2 regions of the Methylobacterium sp. CB376 genome follow, and region 1 is predicted to be linked to the other one. Evidence: riboswitches for the same ligand, from Rfam matches in the RefSeq annotation. Region 1 holds a riboswitch; the other holds the start of a gene.
The links. A riboswitch is a leader RNA that binds a small molecule or an ion and turns the genes downstream of it on or off. The one in region 1 is predicted to bind cobalamin.
Positions count from the first base shown of each region.

Region 2: another riboswitch for cobalamin. It lies ahead of QA634_RS12325 (CbtB domain-containing protein); the one in region 1 lies ahead of QA634_RS04165 (TonB-dependent receptor).

Region 1 covers NZ_CP121648.1:941,216-948,836, reverse strand. Annotated here, with positions in the region: gene QA634_RS04180 (bestrophin family protein) at 1-87, shown strand, start outside; gene QA634_RS04175 (SDR family NAD(P)-dependent oxidoreductase) at 193-963, shown strand; gene QA634_RS04170 (peptidase) at 1,001-2,428, opposite strand; gene QA634_RS04165 (TonB-dependent receptor) at 2,430-4,595, opposite strand; cobalamin riboswitch at 4,809-5,002, opposite strand; gene QA634_RS04160 (hypothetical protein) at 5,696-6,172, shown strand; gene QA634_RS04155 (hypothetical protein) at 6,235-6,582, shown strand; gene QA634_RS04150 (hypothetical protein) at 6,821-6,964, shown strand; gene QA634_RS04145 (PAS domain S-box protein) at 7,239-7,621, shown strand, end outside.
Region 2 covers NZ_CP121648.1:2,723,759-2,731,379, forward strand. Annotated here, with positions in the region: gene QA634_RS12300 (outer membrane protein) at 1-200, shown strand, start outside; gene cobO (cob(I)yrinic acid a,c-diamide adenosyltransferase) at 264-869, opposite strand; gene cobU (bifunctional adenosylcobinamide kinase/adenosylcobinamide-phosphate guanylyltransferase) at 872-1,405, opposite strand; gene QA634_RS12315 (LysR family transcriptional regulator) at 1,447-2,385, opposite strand; gene QA634_RS12320 (MFS transporter) at 2,483-3,652, shown strand; cobalamin riboswitch at 3,784-3,979, shown strand; gene QA634_RS12325 (CbtB domain-containing protein) at 4,010-4,186, shown strand; gene QA634_RS12330 (CbtA family protein) at 4,266-4,991, shown strand; gene QA634_RS12335 (DUF1636 family protein) at 4,988-5,344, shown strand; gene cobW (cobalamin biosynthesis protein CobW) at 5,341-6,375, shown strand; gene QA634_RS12345 (hypothetical protein) at 6,451-6,639, shown strand; gene cobN (cobaltochelatase subunit CobN) at 6,639-7,621, shown strand, end outside.

The DNA.
Region 1 (7,621 bases):
CTGCGCGGGATCGAGCGCATCGTGTGCGACGCGCTCGGCGAGCCCCTGCCGCCCGTCCTGCGGCCCGAGGGCGGCGTGCTGCGCTGACGCCGGCGTCCGACACCGCGCCCCGCGGTCGCCTTCGCGCCGGCGCGCCCCACTTCGCCTGATGTCCGGCCGCGGAGCCGGGCGAGAGAGCCGGAGCGCGCCGCGATGATCCCGATGCTGGACCCTCAGACCCTCACCGTCTTCGTCACCGGCGCGACCGCCGGGTTCGGCGCCGCCCTCTGCCGGCGCTTCGCGGAGGCGGGGGCGCGGGTGATCGGCTCCGGCCGCCGCCGCGACCGGCTCGACGCGCTCAGGGCCGAACTCGGCGAGCGGCTGCACGTGCTCGAACTCGACGTCACGGACCGCGCCGCGGTCCTCGCCGCGGTCGAGTCCCTGCCGGCCGGGTTCGACGCGCCGAACGTCTGCATCGCCAATGCGGGCCTCGCCCTCGGCCTCGCGCCCGCCCAGGAGGCCGACCTCGACGATTGGGACCGGATGATCGCCACCAACGTCAACGGCCTCGCCTACACGGTCCGCGCGCTCCTGCCCGGCATGGTGGCGCGGGACGAGGGGCACGTGGTGCTGCTGGGCTCGGTGGCGGGCGACTACCCCTATCCGGGCGGCAACGTCTACGGCGCCACCAAGGCCTTCGTGAAGCAATTCGCCCTCAATCTGCGGGCCGATCTCCTCGGCAGCAACGTGCGGGTGACCAACATCGAGCCGGGCATGGCCGAGACCGAGTTCTCGCTGGTGCGCTTCCAGGGCGACGCCGCCAAGGCGGCCAAGACCTACGAGGGCGTGGCGGCGATGTCGGCCGAGGACATCGCCGAGACGATCTTCTGGTCCTGCACCCTGCCGCGCCACCTCAACATCAACCGGATGCAGATGATGCCGGTGATGCAGGCCTTCTCGCCCTTCGCGGTGAAGCGGGGCTGAGGGGCGGGCGCCGCCTCCCGGCGGGCCCGCGGGGCCGTCAGGCCCGCCGCCGCCAAACGGCCCTCAGGCGGCGCCCGCCGAGCACGACGCCGCTCGTCGCCACGATCAGGCCGAGCCCGCAGAGCGCCGCGATCACGCCCCGGCGGAGCGGGGGGTGGCGCAGCAGCGGCCCGACATCGAGCGTGTGCAGGGCGTCGAAGAGCCAGCGCTGCGCCCGGCCGCTCCGGTCGAGCCGCCCCAGGATCTCGCCGGTCGCCGGGTCCGCGTGGATCCAGGTCTCCGCGGGATCGTCGAGAACGAGGCGCAGCACCGGCAGGCGCGGCGCCCCGCCGCGGTCGGACCAGTAGGCGTCGGGCGCCGCGACCCGCTCCACGGCCGCGAGGCCGGCCCCCGGCACGAGGTGGCGCGCCGCCGCCCGGATCGCCTCCTCGCTCACGGCGGTGCCGCAGCAGGGCCGCACGCCGGCCGGGCCGGCCGCGAGGATCCGGGGCGCCCCGCCGAGGAAGCCGAAGCGCAGCTCGACCGTGCCGGGCGGCGCGGCGGCGAGCGCCTCGCGGGCGATCGGGAAACCCGCCGCCGGGCCGGCGTAGCGCGCGAGCGCCGCCGCGTCGGGCATGCGGGGGCCGAACCAGCGGTTCGGGTTCACCGACAGCCAGCCGCTGAGCAGGAAGCTCGTGAGCGCGAGCCCGCCCGCCACGCCCGCGAGGTGGTGCCACGCCCGCCAGCCGCCATAGGGCGTGGGCCGGCCGCGGCGCAGGCGCAGGAGGCCGATCGCCCAGCCGCTCGCCATCGCGGCGAGCGCGAGCCCCGACACCCACAGCACCGCCCCCCGCCAGAGGGCGGCCCGCGCCCGCAGGGGCGTGAGATAGAGCCAGTGCGGCACCGCCCCGAGCCAGTTCCAGACCCGCTCGCGGCGGGTCGTGTCGAGGGCGAGTTCCCCGGTCGCCTCGGAGAGGTAGAGCTCGGTCCCGGCCGCGTCCCCGAGGGCGACGCGCCGGAAGGGCCGCAGGGCGTCGTAGCGCGCCGTCACGGTCCATTGGTCGCGCCGGACGCGCCCGAGATCGCGCACCGCGCCGGCCGCCGGGTGGCGGCGGGCGAGGGCGAGGGCGGCCTCGGCGGTGAGCGGCGCCACCGGCTCGCCGGTGACGGCGGAGAGCGCCCGGATGCTCCCGTCCGGCAGGCCCAGCCGGTAGACCGGGACCGCGCCCCGCATGGTCAGGGTGACGCGCTCCGGGAAGGCGGTCAGCCCCGCGCGCGCCAGCGCCTCCTGCGGCCCGAGCCGCACCGCCTCGACGGCGAGGGGCGGCAGGGCCGCGAGCCGCTCGGCCTCGGTCAGGGCCGGGAAGCCGACGAAGAGCATCACCGGCCCCGACAGGAGCCACGTCGCCACGAACAGCCCGGCCGCGATGCCGAGCCAGCGATGGCCGAGATGGAGCCAGCGCGTCAGGCGCTTGCGCGGGGCCACGTCAGAACGTCACCCGGTAGGCGAGTTCGACCGCGCGCGGCGGGCCGAGCAGCCAGGAATTCGCGTTGCCCGAGACGGCGTAGATCCGGTCGGTGAGGTTGGTGGCGCGCAGGGACAGGCGGGAATCCGGCGTCACCTGCCAGTCGAGGCCCGCATGGAGGAGGGCGTAGCCGGGCCGCCGCACCGCGTTGGCGAAGTCGCCGAACACCGGCCCGACCGCGTTGAGGCCGAGCCGCGCGGTCCAGCCCGGCGCGAAGGCGTGGGCGATCCAGAGATTGGCCACGCGCTCGGGCACGTCGACCGGCACGTTGCCGGCGAAGGAGGTGACGCGCCCGCCCGCCGCCTGGGCGAAGCGGTCGTAGCGGGCCTGGAGCAGCGCGAGGTTTGCGTCGATGCGCCAGCGCTCGTCGAGGGCGAAGGACAGGGCCACCTCCATCCCCCGCGAGGATTGCCGGCCGACCTGCCGCGAGAGGGTCGGGCGGTCGGGATCGGGGACCAGCAGGTTGTCCTTGGTGATCGCGTAGGCGGCGAGGGTCCACTCGCCCCGGCCCTCGGCGAACAGGCCCTCGGTGAACAGCCCTTTGGCGCCGGCCTCGACCTGCTCGCCCGTCGCCAGGGTGAATTGCGACTGCGCGACGCTGGTGGTCAGCAGGCTCCCGAGCGGATCGGCCGCGGTCGCGTAGTGCGCGTAGAGGGCGAGGCCGGGCACCGGATCGTAGACGACGCCGATCCGGGTCCCGAGGGAGTCGAACGTCCTCGTGAAGGCGGCGGCGGCGAGCGGGCGCGCCACCGCGACGGTGGGGGAATCGAAGCGCAGGCCGGTGACCAGGGCGAGCTGCGGCGAGACTTCGAGACGGCTCTCGGCGAAGACCGCGGCTTGGTTCAGGCGCGAGACGATGTCCCGGCGCGTGCCCGCGAGATTGAGGAAGGCGCCGGGCACCGGGCGCAGGAGGTCGACCGTGCTCTCGCCGCCGAAGGGCGTGTTGCTGTCGCGGTCGAAGGCGACGCGGTTCACCTCGAAGCCGACCGCGACCGCGTGGGGCAGGCCGAACAGGCTGCCGCGCAGGGTCGCGTCGAGGCGGGCCCCGACCTGCTCCTGGTGGTGGAGGATCTCGATGTAGTCGGAGCGGACGACCCGCCCGGTCGCCGGATCGTAGCGGTACTGCTCGACGTCGCGCCAGTGCCGCTCGGCGGAGAGCCGGTAGGCGGTGCTGCGGACCGCGAAATCCGGGCGCGGCGTCCACTCGGCCTTGACCTGCGTCCAGCTGTCGAGCCAGGCGATGCGCGAATCCTGGACGTTGTAGTTGACGAAGCGGATCCGCGCCGGGACGCGGCCGCCGATCAGCGGCGAGCCCCAGGAGCGGCTGGGCTCGCTGGCGCCGAGATCCTGCGAGAGCGTGACGCTGAGGTCGGGCGCGACCCGCCGCGTCAGCGAGGCCGAGAGCGCGAGATTGCGCAGATCCCCGTCCGGGCGGACGAAGCCGTCGGAGCGGTTGCCGCTGAGCGCGAGCCGGTAGGCGGCCGCCTCGCCGAGAGGCCCGCCCGAATCGAGCGCGAGCCGCGCGGTGCCGTCCGGGCCGAGGGCGGCCCGGGCCTCGCCGAGGGGCGCGAGGACCGGGCGCTTGGGCACCACGTTGATGACGCCGCCGATCGCGCCCTCTCCGTAGAGCACCGAGGCGGGGCCGCGCAGCACCTCGATCCGCTCCGCCGACCACGGATCGAACGGGAACGTGACGGTGCCGGCCCCGACATAGAGCCGCGTGCCGTCGTGGAGCTGCTGCACCGAGCCCGCGCCGGCGAAGCCCCGGCTGGCGAAGGACAGGTTGCCGTTGCCGGGCGCGGCCAGGCTGGTGATGCCGGTGGCGTTCTGCGTGACCGCGTCCGCGACGCTGGTCTGGCCCCGCGCCCGGATCGTCTCGCCCGCGACGACGTCGAGGCTCGCGGGCACCTGCAGGGGCGTCAGGTCGAGCCGGCTGCCCGTGCGGGCCGGCGCCGTGAGGGACAGGCCGGACTCGCCCGGGCGCCGGCCGGCGACCTCGATCGCGTCGAGGGGGATCTCCTCGGCCCCGGCCGGGGCCGCGAGGAGGAGGGCGAGGACGGAGCGGGCGGTGGCGCGGGGCACGATCATGGCGGTGTCCGGGATGGCGTCGGACCCGTCCGTCACCATGGCTGCGGCTTTCGTAAGTTTTAACGTTACATTTGCTCCTTCAAGCACGGCCCGCCCCGGGCCGCTCGGGCGCCGTGGCGGGGGATGGCTCGGAGGGAGGGGCGCAGGCAAGGCGGGGCGGGCGACGATGTGGCACGTCACCGCGAACGACGCCGCGCGGCCGCCTCGCGCCCGCTCCGGCACCCGCCAGGACACCCCGCCCGGCGTGTTCGCGTGTGACCACGGTCGACGGCAGGTCTCCTGGCTCGCGGGTCGCCGCCCCCCATCGTCTTCCCGGGCATGACCCCAGTGACGTGGTGATGGAGGGCTCGCCGCTCACAGTTGCGGGGGCAGCCGCGGATTCGGGCGCGAGCCCTCACCGCGTTCCCTGTTAGGCCCCGGAGGGCACCGTCGAGCGATAGGCTAGGCTCCGGCCACGCCCGGCGCAAGGAGGCGACGGTGGCCGGCCCGGGCCGCGGATCCCCGCCTCAAGGCGGTGCGACGGCCGCCGAGGGCGGCCGCCATCCCCGCGGCGCGCGGGCCATCGATCTTGCCGGGGCGGTCCGGCGGGCACTTCCCGCACGACCGGGGCGGGATGCCCGGGATCACTCGACTCATCGGCGCCGCGCGCCGGCTCGGCGGCCCCTCGTGTCGTACCTCGCCGTCAATCCGCCCTCACGATCCTGGCTCGTGCTAGATGGTATTGCTTATCCGCCGTACATCCTGTAAGGTAAGTAGAAGTTGAAGAGATTCGTCATCTTCGCTCGCTTGACTAGAGGGTGACGAAAAATGACAAAATAAACGCCTGTGATGCAAATTTTTATTAAATAATGTGACTATAAAAGATAGATACATGATCGTCATTATGTAATAAATACCACTTATTCGATCTCTCTGAAAGTATGAAGCGGATTGCAAAAGCATTGATACAACAAATATGGCGGTGAATGCTGACTGTTTCTGCCGAGGACACGCACGTTATGCTCCATTGTGGCAGACGGAGACCTTTCAGTGCTGGTCTTTTGTGGGATTTATCACGAATAAATCCAAGACAATGGCGATCGGAGACATGGGCGGGGTGAGTGCGGGTTCCGGTCCGGACGTCCGCCAGAGGGGTGCAGATGATGACGGGAGTTGGTTTCACAAATCTCGGCAGCAGAAATCCAATCGAAATCGGCAAGTCTGCCTATGAAAGATCGTTCGGCGTCAAATTTTTTGAGGAACATGAGATCTCCGAGGACGGAATATACGATTACAACACGAGAGTTTTGCCGTCCAATCTCTCGTGCGGGTTGCGCACCGACCTTGAAGGGCAGAGGATCGCCGTCGTCGGCAACGGAAGGGTCGATGCGAGCGGCGCCGAGATCGATGCCCATGATCAGGTCATCCGCATCACCGGGATGAGACACTGGCGAAGGGACCCTGACGGTGATGGGGTCAGGACCACCTTGTGGGCGGGCCTGCCGGCTCACGTGGTCGCCCGCGACGAGGCGGGCGCCGTGCATGCTAACGGCGCGTTCGCGTCGCTGGTCCGCGACGGCGTCGCCTTCTGGGCGGTGTCGCCCTTCCACGTCACCTGTGTGCCTATCTTTGGCTGAGGCGCGCCGGACGGCTGCAGGATCTCCTGGTCGCGCCATCCTCGACGACGGTGTTCGACGGGATGCACGCCTACCTCTCCGCCGAAGAGATGTCCGTCCTGTTCTCGATGCCGGTCGGCCCGCGAGATCTGACGGGGCTGACGGATTTCGAACTGCTCCTCACCGGGACGCGTCTCGTTCTTCTGCTGGAAGCCTGCAACGTCGCGCAGATCAGCCTGTACGGCGTCGATCTGTTTCGGTCGGAGCCCGACAGCATCTGGTTCGGTCACGATCCGGCGACCGATCTCAAGGTGCTTCGTGGCGTCATGAGAAGATTTTCTGCGTCGGGCAAAGTCTTTCATTGGCCGAACGAACGTGATGCTGCCGATGATGCGAAAACAGCATCCGGTCACGTTGTGATCGAATCCTGATCGAGATTGATGGTTTCGCCGTGTTTTCTGAACCGAACCGGCAAGCATGTCGGCAGCGCACCGTGATGCGGCGTGCGCTCTCGGTCGCCTTGCATCGTCCCGTGGCTGCCCGCGTGCCGGGCCGCTGGATCGGTCGCCCGCCGCGGCCTTGATCCGGATCAAGGCCGCGGCGGGCGAAACGCCCGAGGCTGGCGCAGCCGGTGCCGCTTCCGGCCCGCTCCGCCCGCGAGGAACGCCGATGAACGCCCACGCCATGACCCTGCCCGCCGCCGCGCTCCGTCCCGCGGGAGCTCGGGCGGCCGATCTCGCCAGCATGACGGCGCTCGGCCTCGCCATCGTCGGATCCCTGGCGACCGAGATCCTGGTCCGGCTGGTGGTCTGAGGCCGCGGCGCACCCGTCACCCGCGCAGCCGCGGCTCCACACGACGTAGGCGTGTTGTTGGCTGACCAAGTTGCAACCCCGATAGACTTGCTCCGCGCCCCGTTTCTCGCTCTATTACCGATCAAAGACGGAATCGGCGGCGAAGGACAGCCGGCAGGCAGACCTGCGCTGCCTCAGCGGCGGGGGGCGCGGCATCGCGCCCCTGCCGGTCCGACGCCCCGGGCCGCGGGCTCCGCGTCGCTGCCGGAGGCCGGCGGCGAGGACGGAGGGGCGGATGGGGCAGGAGACGGCGTCGGCCACCCTCGGCGAGCGCCTCGCGCAGATCGAGGCCGAGATGAGCCTCCTGCGCGAGCGCGTCGACACCCTGGGCGAGGGCGGTCACCCGGCCCTCGTCGAGCTCCTGCTCCAGGACAATGCCCGGCGGCGGGAAGCCGAGGACGAGCTCAGGGTCGCGCAGGCCTGGATGCAGCTCGCCCAGGAGACCGGCGGGGTCGCGGCCTACCAGTTCGACCTTGAGCGGGGCGTGCTGACGTGGTCGCCCTCGACCTACGCGCTCTACGGCTGGACGCCCTCGCAGCGCCAGCCCAGCCTCGACACGTGGCTCGCCAGCATCCACCCGGACGACAGGGCGGCGGCGCGGGCGGTGGCGGAGCGGGC
Region 2 (7,621 bases), 1.8 Mb from region 1:
TCAACGTGCTGAGCCTGCTCGGCTTCCAGACCGCCGCGGTGACCCTGAAGGCCGAGTACCTGCACTACGACCTCGGCCGCCGCAACCTGCTCGTCAACAACACCGGTCTTGCCGGCTCGCCCGGCTCCTACACCTCGCGCTTCCAGACCGAGGGCAACCTCGTGCGGGCCGGCTTCAGCTACAAGTTCAGCGGCCTCTGATACGCCATCCGGTTGATTGCGTCGCGAGGCGGATGTCGGATGAGCGGCAAGGCCGGGAGGGGATCAGAACTCGATCCCCTCCTGCGCCCGCACGCCCGCCGCGAAGTGATGCTTGACGAGGGTCATCTCGGTGACGAGGTCGGCCGCGGCGATCAGTTCGGGCTTGGCGTTGCGCCCGGTGACCACGACGTGGAGGTCCGGGCGCCGCGCGGCCAGCGCGGCCACCACCTCGCCGAGAGGTAGGTAATCGTAGCGCAGCGCGATGCTGAGTTCGTCCAGGATGAGGAGGCGCAGGCCGGCATCCGCCATCAGGCGGAGCGCCTGGGCCCAGGCGGCCTCGGCGGCGGCCACGTCCCGGGCCCGGTCCTGCGTCTCCCAGGTGAAACCCTCGCCCATCGTGTGCCACGCGACCTGATCCCCGAACCGGTCGAGGGCGAGGCGCTCGCCGGTCTCCCAGGCGCCCTTGATGAACTGCACGACGCCGACGCGCCAGCCGCGCCCGAGCGCCCGCAGCATCAGCCCGAAGGCCGCCGTCGACTTGCCCTTGCCGGGGCCGGTATGGACGATGAGGAGGCCCTTCTCGATCGTCTTGCCCGCCACCTCCGCGTCCTGCACGGCCTTGCGCTTGGCCATCTTGGCGCGGTGGCGCGCGGCCTCGTCGGTCTCCATCCTCAGCCTCCCTTCAGGACGAGCGGCAGCCCCGCCGCGACCAGCACGACCCGGTCGGCGATGGCGGCGAGGCGCTGATGCAGGCGCCCGGCCTCGTCGCGGAAGCGGCGGGCGAGGGCGTTGTCCGGCACGATCCCGAACCCGACCTCGTTCGAGACCAGGACGAGGGGGCCGGGATGGTGCCCGCAGGCCGCGACCAGCGCCGCCGTCTCGGCCGCGAGGTCGGCCTCGGCGAGGAGCGCGTTGGTCAGCCACAGCGTCAGGCAGTCGACCAGGACCGGCCGGCCGGCCGGGCTCTCGCCGAGCAGGGAGGGCAGGGCGCGGGGCGCGTCGCGGGTCTCCCAGCCGGCGGGCCGGCGGGCGCGGTGGTCGGCGATCCGCGCGCGCATCTCGTCGTCGTAGGCCTCGGCCGTCGCGACGTAGAGCCAGGGCGGCGGCAGCGCCTGGACGAGCCGTTCCGCGTAGGCGCTCTTGCCCGAGCGGGCGCCGCCGAGCACCAGGGTCAGGCGGGGCAGGGCCGCCGGTTCACTCGCCACCCGGGTTTCTCCACCAAGCCACGCGTACCCGTCGCCCGCGCCTATGGCACAGAGCCGGCGCGGGCGCGAGCGAAGCCGGCAATCCCGCGCATGCGCTCGGCGAGGAAGTCCACCAGCACCCGCAGGCGGGCCGGCATCGAGGCGCCGCCCACGAACACCGCGTGGATCGCCTCGCGGTCCCCGGGGTTGAAGGGTTCGAGCAGCGGCACGAGCCGCCCCGCCGCGAGGTCGTCGGCGATGTGGAAGTCGCCCACCCGCGTGACGCCGACGCCCGCGAGCGCGAGCTGCACCAGCGTCTCGCCGTTGTTCGCCCGCATGTTGCCCCGTACGGCGAGGAGGTGATCGCGGCCGTCCTCGCGGAAGGGCCAGCCGGGCTCGACGCGCCGGAAGCTGAACTCGAGGCAATTGTGGGCGGCGAGGTCCGCCGGCACGAGCGGCGTCCCGGCGCGGGCGAGGTAGGCGGGCGAGGCCACCACCGTGCGGCCGGTCTCGCCCAGGCGCCGCGCGGTGAGCGGGCCGTCGGCGAGCGGCCCGAAGCGGATCGCCACGTCCGCGCGCCCTCCGAGCACGTCGGCGAGTTCGTCCGACAGGTCGATCTCGACCACGATCTCGGGGTGAAGGGCGGCGAAATCGGCAAGCAGCGGGACGACCGCGAGCCGGCCGTGGGCGGTCGCCGCGCTCACCCGCACCCGTCCGCGCGGCCGGCCCTGGTCGGCGAACGCCCGCTCGGTCTCGTCGAGGTCGGCGAGGATGCGCCGGGCCGCCCGGCCATAGACCTCGCCCTCCGCGGTGAGGCGCAGGCTGCGCGTGGTCCGCACGATCAGCCGCACGCCGAGCCGGGCTTCGAGGCGCGCGACGATTCGGCTCACGGCCGAGGGCGTCAGGCCGAGCCGGCGCGCCGCTCCGGCGAGGCTGCCGGCCGCGACCACTGCCAGGAAGGCGCTCATCTCGCCGGCCCGATCGGCCCCGTCCCGTCCCATTCGTGAGCCTCGCGCACGGATCTCGGTCCCGCCCATCGGCTACCGCGCCGAGACCCGTTCCGCCACCTGATGTCGCGGAACGACGAGGATCATCACGATGAAGAGCAATCCCGCCCTGCTCGCCCTGGCCGTCGGGGCCTTCGGCATCGGCGTGACGGAGTTCACCCCGATGGGCATGCTGCCGCTGATCGCGGGCGATCTCGGCGTCTCGAGCCCGGCGGCGGGCCTCGTGGTCAGCGCCTACGCCCTCGGCGTCCTTGTCGGGGCACCGCTCGTGACGCTCGCGGCGGCGCGCCTCCCGCGCCGTCGCCTGCTGGTCGGCCTGATGGGGATCTTCACCCTGGGCAATGTCCTGGCGGCCCTCGCGGGCGGCTACGCGATGCTGGTCGCCGCCCGGCTCGTCACCTCGCTCAACCACGGCGCCTTTTTCGGCGTCGGCGCGGTGGTGGCGGCGCAGATCGTTCCGCCGGAGCGCAGGGCCGCGGCGGTGGCGACGATGTTCTCGGGACTGACCGTCGCCACCATCGGCGGCGTGCCGCTCGCGGCCTGGATCGGCGAGGCGCTCGGGTGGCGCGCGGCGTTCTGGGGCATCGCGGGAATCGGCGTCCTCGCCATGCTGGCGCTCGCCCTCGCCCTGCCGGACCTGAAGGCCGAGGCCGGCGCCGACCTGCGCGGGGAACTGCGCGCGCTGGTCCGCGGGCCGGTCCTCGCCGCGCTCGGCCTGACCGTGGTCGGATTCAGCGCGATGTTCACGGTCTTCACCTACATCGTCCCGATCCTGCAGGTCGAGGCGGGGATGTCCGCCGGCGCCGTCACCGCCATGCTGGTGCTGTTCGGAATCGGGCTGGCGGCGGGGAACTGGCTCGGCGGAGCCCTCGCCGACCGCTCGGTGGACGGCACCATCGCGGCGGCTCTGGCCGGGATGGTGGCCCTTCTCCTGGTCTTCGCCGCGACCTTGCGCGCGGAGGTCGCGGTCGCGATCCTGATCCCCCTGTGGGGCGTCGCCAGCTTCGCTCTGGTGCCGCCGCTCCAGATGCGGGTGATGAACGAGGCGCGCGAGGCCCAGAGCCTCGCCTCGGCGATGAACATCGGCGCCTTCAACCTCGGCAACGCGGTCGGGGCCGCGCTCGGCGGCGCGGTGATCGACGCGGGGCTCGGCCATCCCGCCGTGCCGCTCGCGGGAGCCGCCATGGCGGCGGCGGGCCTCGCCATGCTGGTGGCCCTTCGCCGGGACCGCCGTCCGCGCCCCGTCCCGGCGGCCTGCTGAGCCCGGATCGGGCCGGCCCGCGGCGACGGAAGCCGGGGCTCCTGCCGCGATCGCGCGCGGTTGCGGGTGCGATTGCGGGCGCGATAGCCGGAAACCCGCCCTCCGGCCGATTGCGCGCGGGGGGCCGAGCCGCTACCTTCCGCCGCGACGGTGCCTCGGCGACGAGGTGAAAAGGGAACGCGGAGCGGGGCCAGCCCCGGAAGCCGCGGCTGCCCCCGCAACTGTGAGCGGTGCGGGCCCGCCATCGGCCACTGGAGCGATCCGGGAAGGCGGCGGGCACGGTCCACCATCGCGAGCCAGGAGACCTGCCGTCACCCCTTCCTCTCGACGCCGCCGGCGGGGCGGCAGGAGTTCACCATGGTTGCTGCTCTTCGTGCCCTCGCTCCCGCCCAGACCGGCGAACGCCTCGTGGCGGTCTGCGTCGCCGCCGCTCTCGGCATCGGGCTGATCTTCGCGTCGGGCTTCTCGCCCGCCGTCGCGCTGCACAACGCCGCGCACGATTGGCGCCACGCCAACAACTTCCCCTGCCATTAGGGCGCGAGACCCTCGCGGACATGACCCGCGCGACGCCCTGAGGGCGCCGCGCGGTCTTCGCGTTGGCAGGATGACCGAGATGACGATCCGACTCCTCTCCGCGGCCCTGGTCGCGGGCTTCCTCGCCGCTTTCGTGGCGTCGGGGCTGCAATTCGCGCTGACCTCCCGGCTGATCCTGGAGGCCGAGACCTACGAGAACCACGCCGCTCTGGCCCCGGCGCCGGCGCTGATCGTGCGCGCCGCCCATTCCGAGCACCAGCACGGCGGCGGCGCCGCCGAGGCGGAGGAGTGGCAGCCCGCACCGGGCCTGCCGCGCCTCGCCTTCACGGCGCTCGCGACCCTGGTGACCGGCGTCGGCTACGCGCTCCTCCTCGGCGCGGTGCTGCTCGCCACCGGCCGCACCGTCACGCGCAGCGAGGCGCTGCGCTTCGCGATCGGCGGCTTCATCGCCGCGAGCCTCGCCCCGGCGGTCGGCCTGCCGCCGGAGCTTCCCGGCATGGGCGGGGCCGCGCTCGAAGCGCGGCAGGGCTGGTGGCTGGTGACGGCCCTCGCGACCGCGTCCGGCCTCTTCCTCGCGGTGATCCGTGGCGGGGCGCTCGCGACCGCCGCGGGGCTCGCCCTCATCGTCGCGCCGCATGTCTGGGGGGGCCCGCACGTCACCGAGAGCGGCGCGCTGCCGCCGGCCCTGGCGGCGCAGTTCGCGGCCCGCTCCCTCGCCATCGGCTTCGTCTTCTGGACGGTGCTCGGGCTCGGCTTCGGCTGGGCCTGGGACTGGGTCGCGCGCCGGCCCGAGGGGGCGCGATGAGCCTGACGCTCTACGTCTGCACCACCTGCCGGGCGCAGGCCGATCCGCCCGAGGGGCCGCGGGCCGGCGCCCGGCTCCACGCGGCGCTGTCCGAGGCCTTCGCGGGCGAGGACGTCTGCGTCACGCCCGTCGAGTGCCTGTCGGTGTGCAAGCGGCCCTGCACGGTGGCGGTCGCCGCGCCCGGCCGCTGGACCTACGTCTACGGCGACCTCGATCCGGCGGGCGCCGTCGCGATCCTGCGGGACGGCCTGTCGCGCTACGCCGCGGCCCCGGACGGGATCGTGCCCTGGCGCGAGCGTCCGGAAGCCTTCCGCAAGGGCGTCGTCGCCCGCATCCCCCCGCTGCCCGCATGACCCTCCTGACCAAGATCCCCTGCACGATCGTCACCGGCTTCCTCGGGGCGGGAAAGACGACGCTGGTGCGCCACGTGGTCGAGCACAATGACGGCCGCCGGCTCGCGATCATCGTGAACGAGTTCGGCGATGTCGGCTTCGACGGCTCGCTGCTGGCCTCCTGCGGCGTGCCGGGCTGCGACGAGGACGCGGTGGTGGAACTGCCCAACGGCTGCATCTGCTGCACGGTGGCGGACGATTTCGTGCCCGCCCTGAACAAGCTCCTGGACCGGCCGGAGCCGCCCGAGCACATCCTGATCGAGACCTCGGGCCTCGCCCTGCCCAAGCCGCTGGTGCAGGCCTTCAACTGGCCGGCGATCCGCTCGCGGGTGACCGTCGACGGGGTCGTGGCGGTGGTGGACGGTCCGGCGGTGGCCTCGGGAGCCTTCGCGGACGACCCGGAGGCGTTGGCGGCCCAGCGGGCGGCGGATTCCTCGGTCGATCACGACAACCCCTTGGAGGAGGTGTTCGAGGATCAGCTCCTCTGCGCCGACCTCGTGGTGATGAACAAGGCCGACCTCCTCGACGCGCAGGCGCGCGCGGCCGTGCGCGCCGCCGTGGAGGCGCAGCTGCCGCGGGCGGTGAAGCTCGTCGAGACCGCGCACGGGGCGATCGACCCGCGCGTGCTGCTCGGTCTCGGCGCCGCGGCCGAGAGCGACCTGGCGGCGCGCCCCTCCCACCACGAGACCGAGGAGGACCACGACCACGACGACTTCGCCAGCGTGGCGGTCCCGGTCGCGGCGGCGGCCTCGCCGGAGGATCTCGCGGCCAGGGTGGCGCGGGCCTCGGACGTGCCCGGGGTGCTGCGCATCAAGGGGTTCTGCCCGGTCGAGGGCAAGCCGATGCGCCTCGTGGTCCAGGGCGTCGGCCGCCGGATCGCGCATCATTACGACCGGCCCTGGCGGGCCGGCGAGGCGCGGGACGGCCGGCTCGTGGTGATCGGCCTCGCCGGCTTCGACCGGGAGGCGGTCGCGGCGGCCTTGGCGGGGTAGGGTGCGGGAGGGCAGGGGGCGGGACGCCCCCTGCCGGGGGCCCGGGGCTGCCCCCGGGCCTTGAGGAGGGGAGCCATGTCGGAGCCCGCGTCGCGGCGCTGGACGGTGCCGGAATTCTTCGCCTGGCAGGAGCGCCGGGAGGCGCGCGACGACCTGGTCGGCGGCGTCCCGGTCCGCGTGATGACGGGCGCCCGCGACCCCGACGCCCTCACGGCGGCCTCCCCGCGCCTCGTCCGCGGGGCGCAGCCGTCCGGCGGGGCCTGATGCATCTCCTGCGCGTCGATTCGGTCTCGCTCGACGAGGGCGAGGCGGCGGTGGATCCGGGCCAGTCGCCCGGGGACGTGGTGGCCCTGTCCTTCACGGATTCGGACCTCGCCGGCCTCGCGGCCGCGCAGGCGGAGGCGGGCCGCGCCGCGGCGATGCCGAGCCTGCGGCTCGCCAAGCTGGCGCGGCTGCGCCACCCCCTCTCGGTCGACCTCTACGCCGAGCAGGTGGTGGCGCGGGCGCGGTTCGTGGTCGTGCGCTGCCTCGGCGGACTCGATTACTGGCGCTACGGCGTCGAGCGGGTCGCGCAGGTCTGCCGGGCCGGCGGCATCCCGCTCGCAATCCTGCCAGGCGACGACCGGCCGGATCCGCGGCTCGCCGCCTTCGGCACGGTCCCGGCCGAGCTGCGCGAGACCCTCGACGCCTATTTCCGCGCCGGCGGGCCCGAGAACCTGCGCCGGATGCTGCTGCGGATCGCGGGCGAGCTCGGCGCGCCGGTGCGGGCGGAGCCGCCGCGGCCGCTGCCGCGGGGCTTCGTGTGGTGCCCCGGCTGCGGGATGACGGAGCCCTCGCGCCTGCCGGCCGCGTGGCCGGGCGCGGCGACGGCCCTCGTGCTGGTCTACCGCTCGGCCGTGCTCGGGGGGGATGCGGCCCCGGCCGCCGCGCTGGCGGCGGCCCTGCACGCGGAGGGGCTCGCGCCCGTCGTCGTCGCGGTGTCGAGCCTGAAGGACCCGGAGGCGGTCGCCGCCCTGCGGGAGGCGATCGTGGCCCGCCCGCCCGCCATCGTGGTGGCGGCCACCGCCTTCTCGGCGCGGGAGGACGCGCGCTTCGTGCTCGACGCGGCCGCCTGCCCGGTGATCCAGGCCTTCACCGTCGGGGCGCCGCGCGCGGCCTGGGCGGCCTCGGGGCGGGGGCTCGGCGCCGCCGACCTCGCCATGCAGGTGGCGCTGCCGGAATTCGACGGCCGCCTCGCCGGATATCC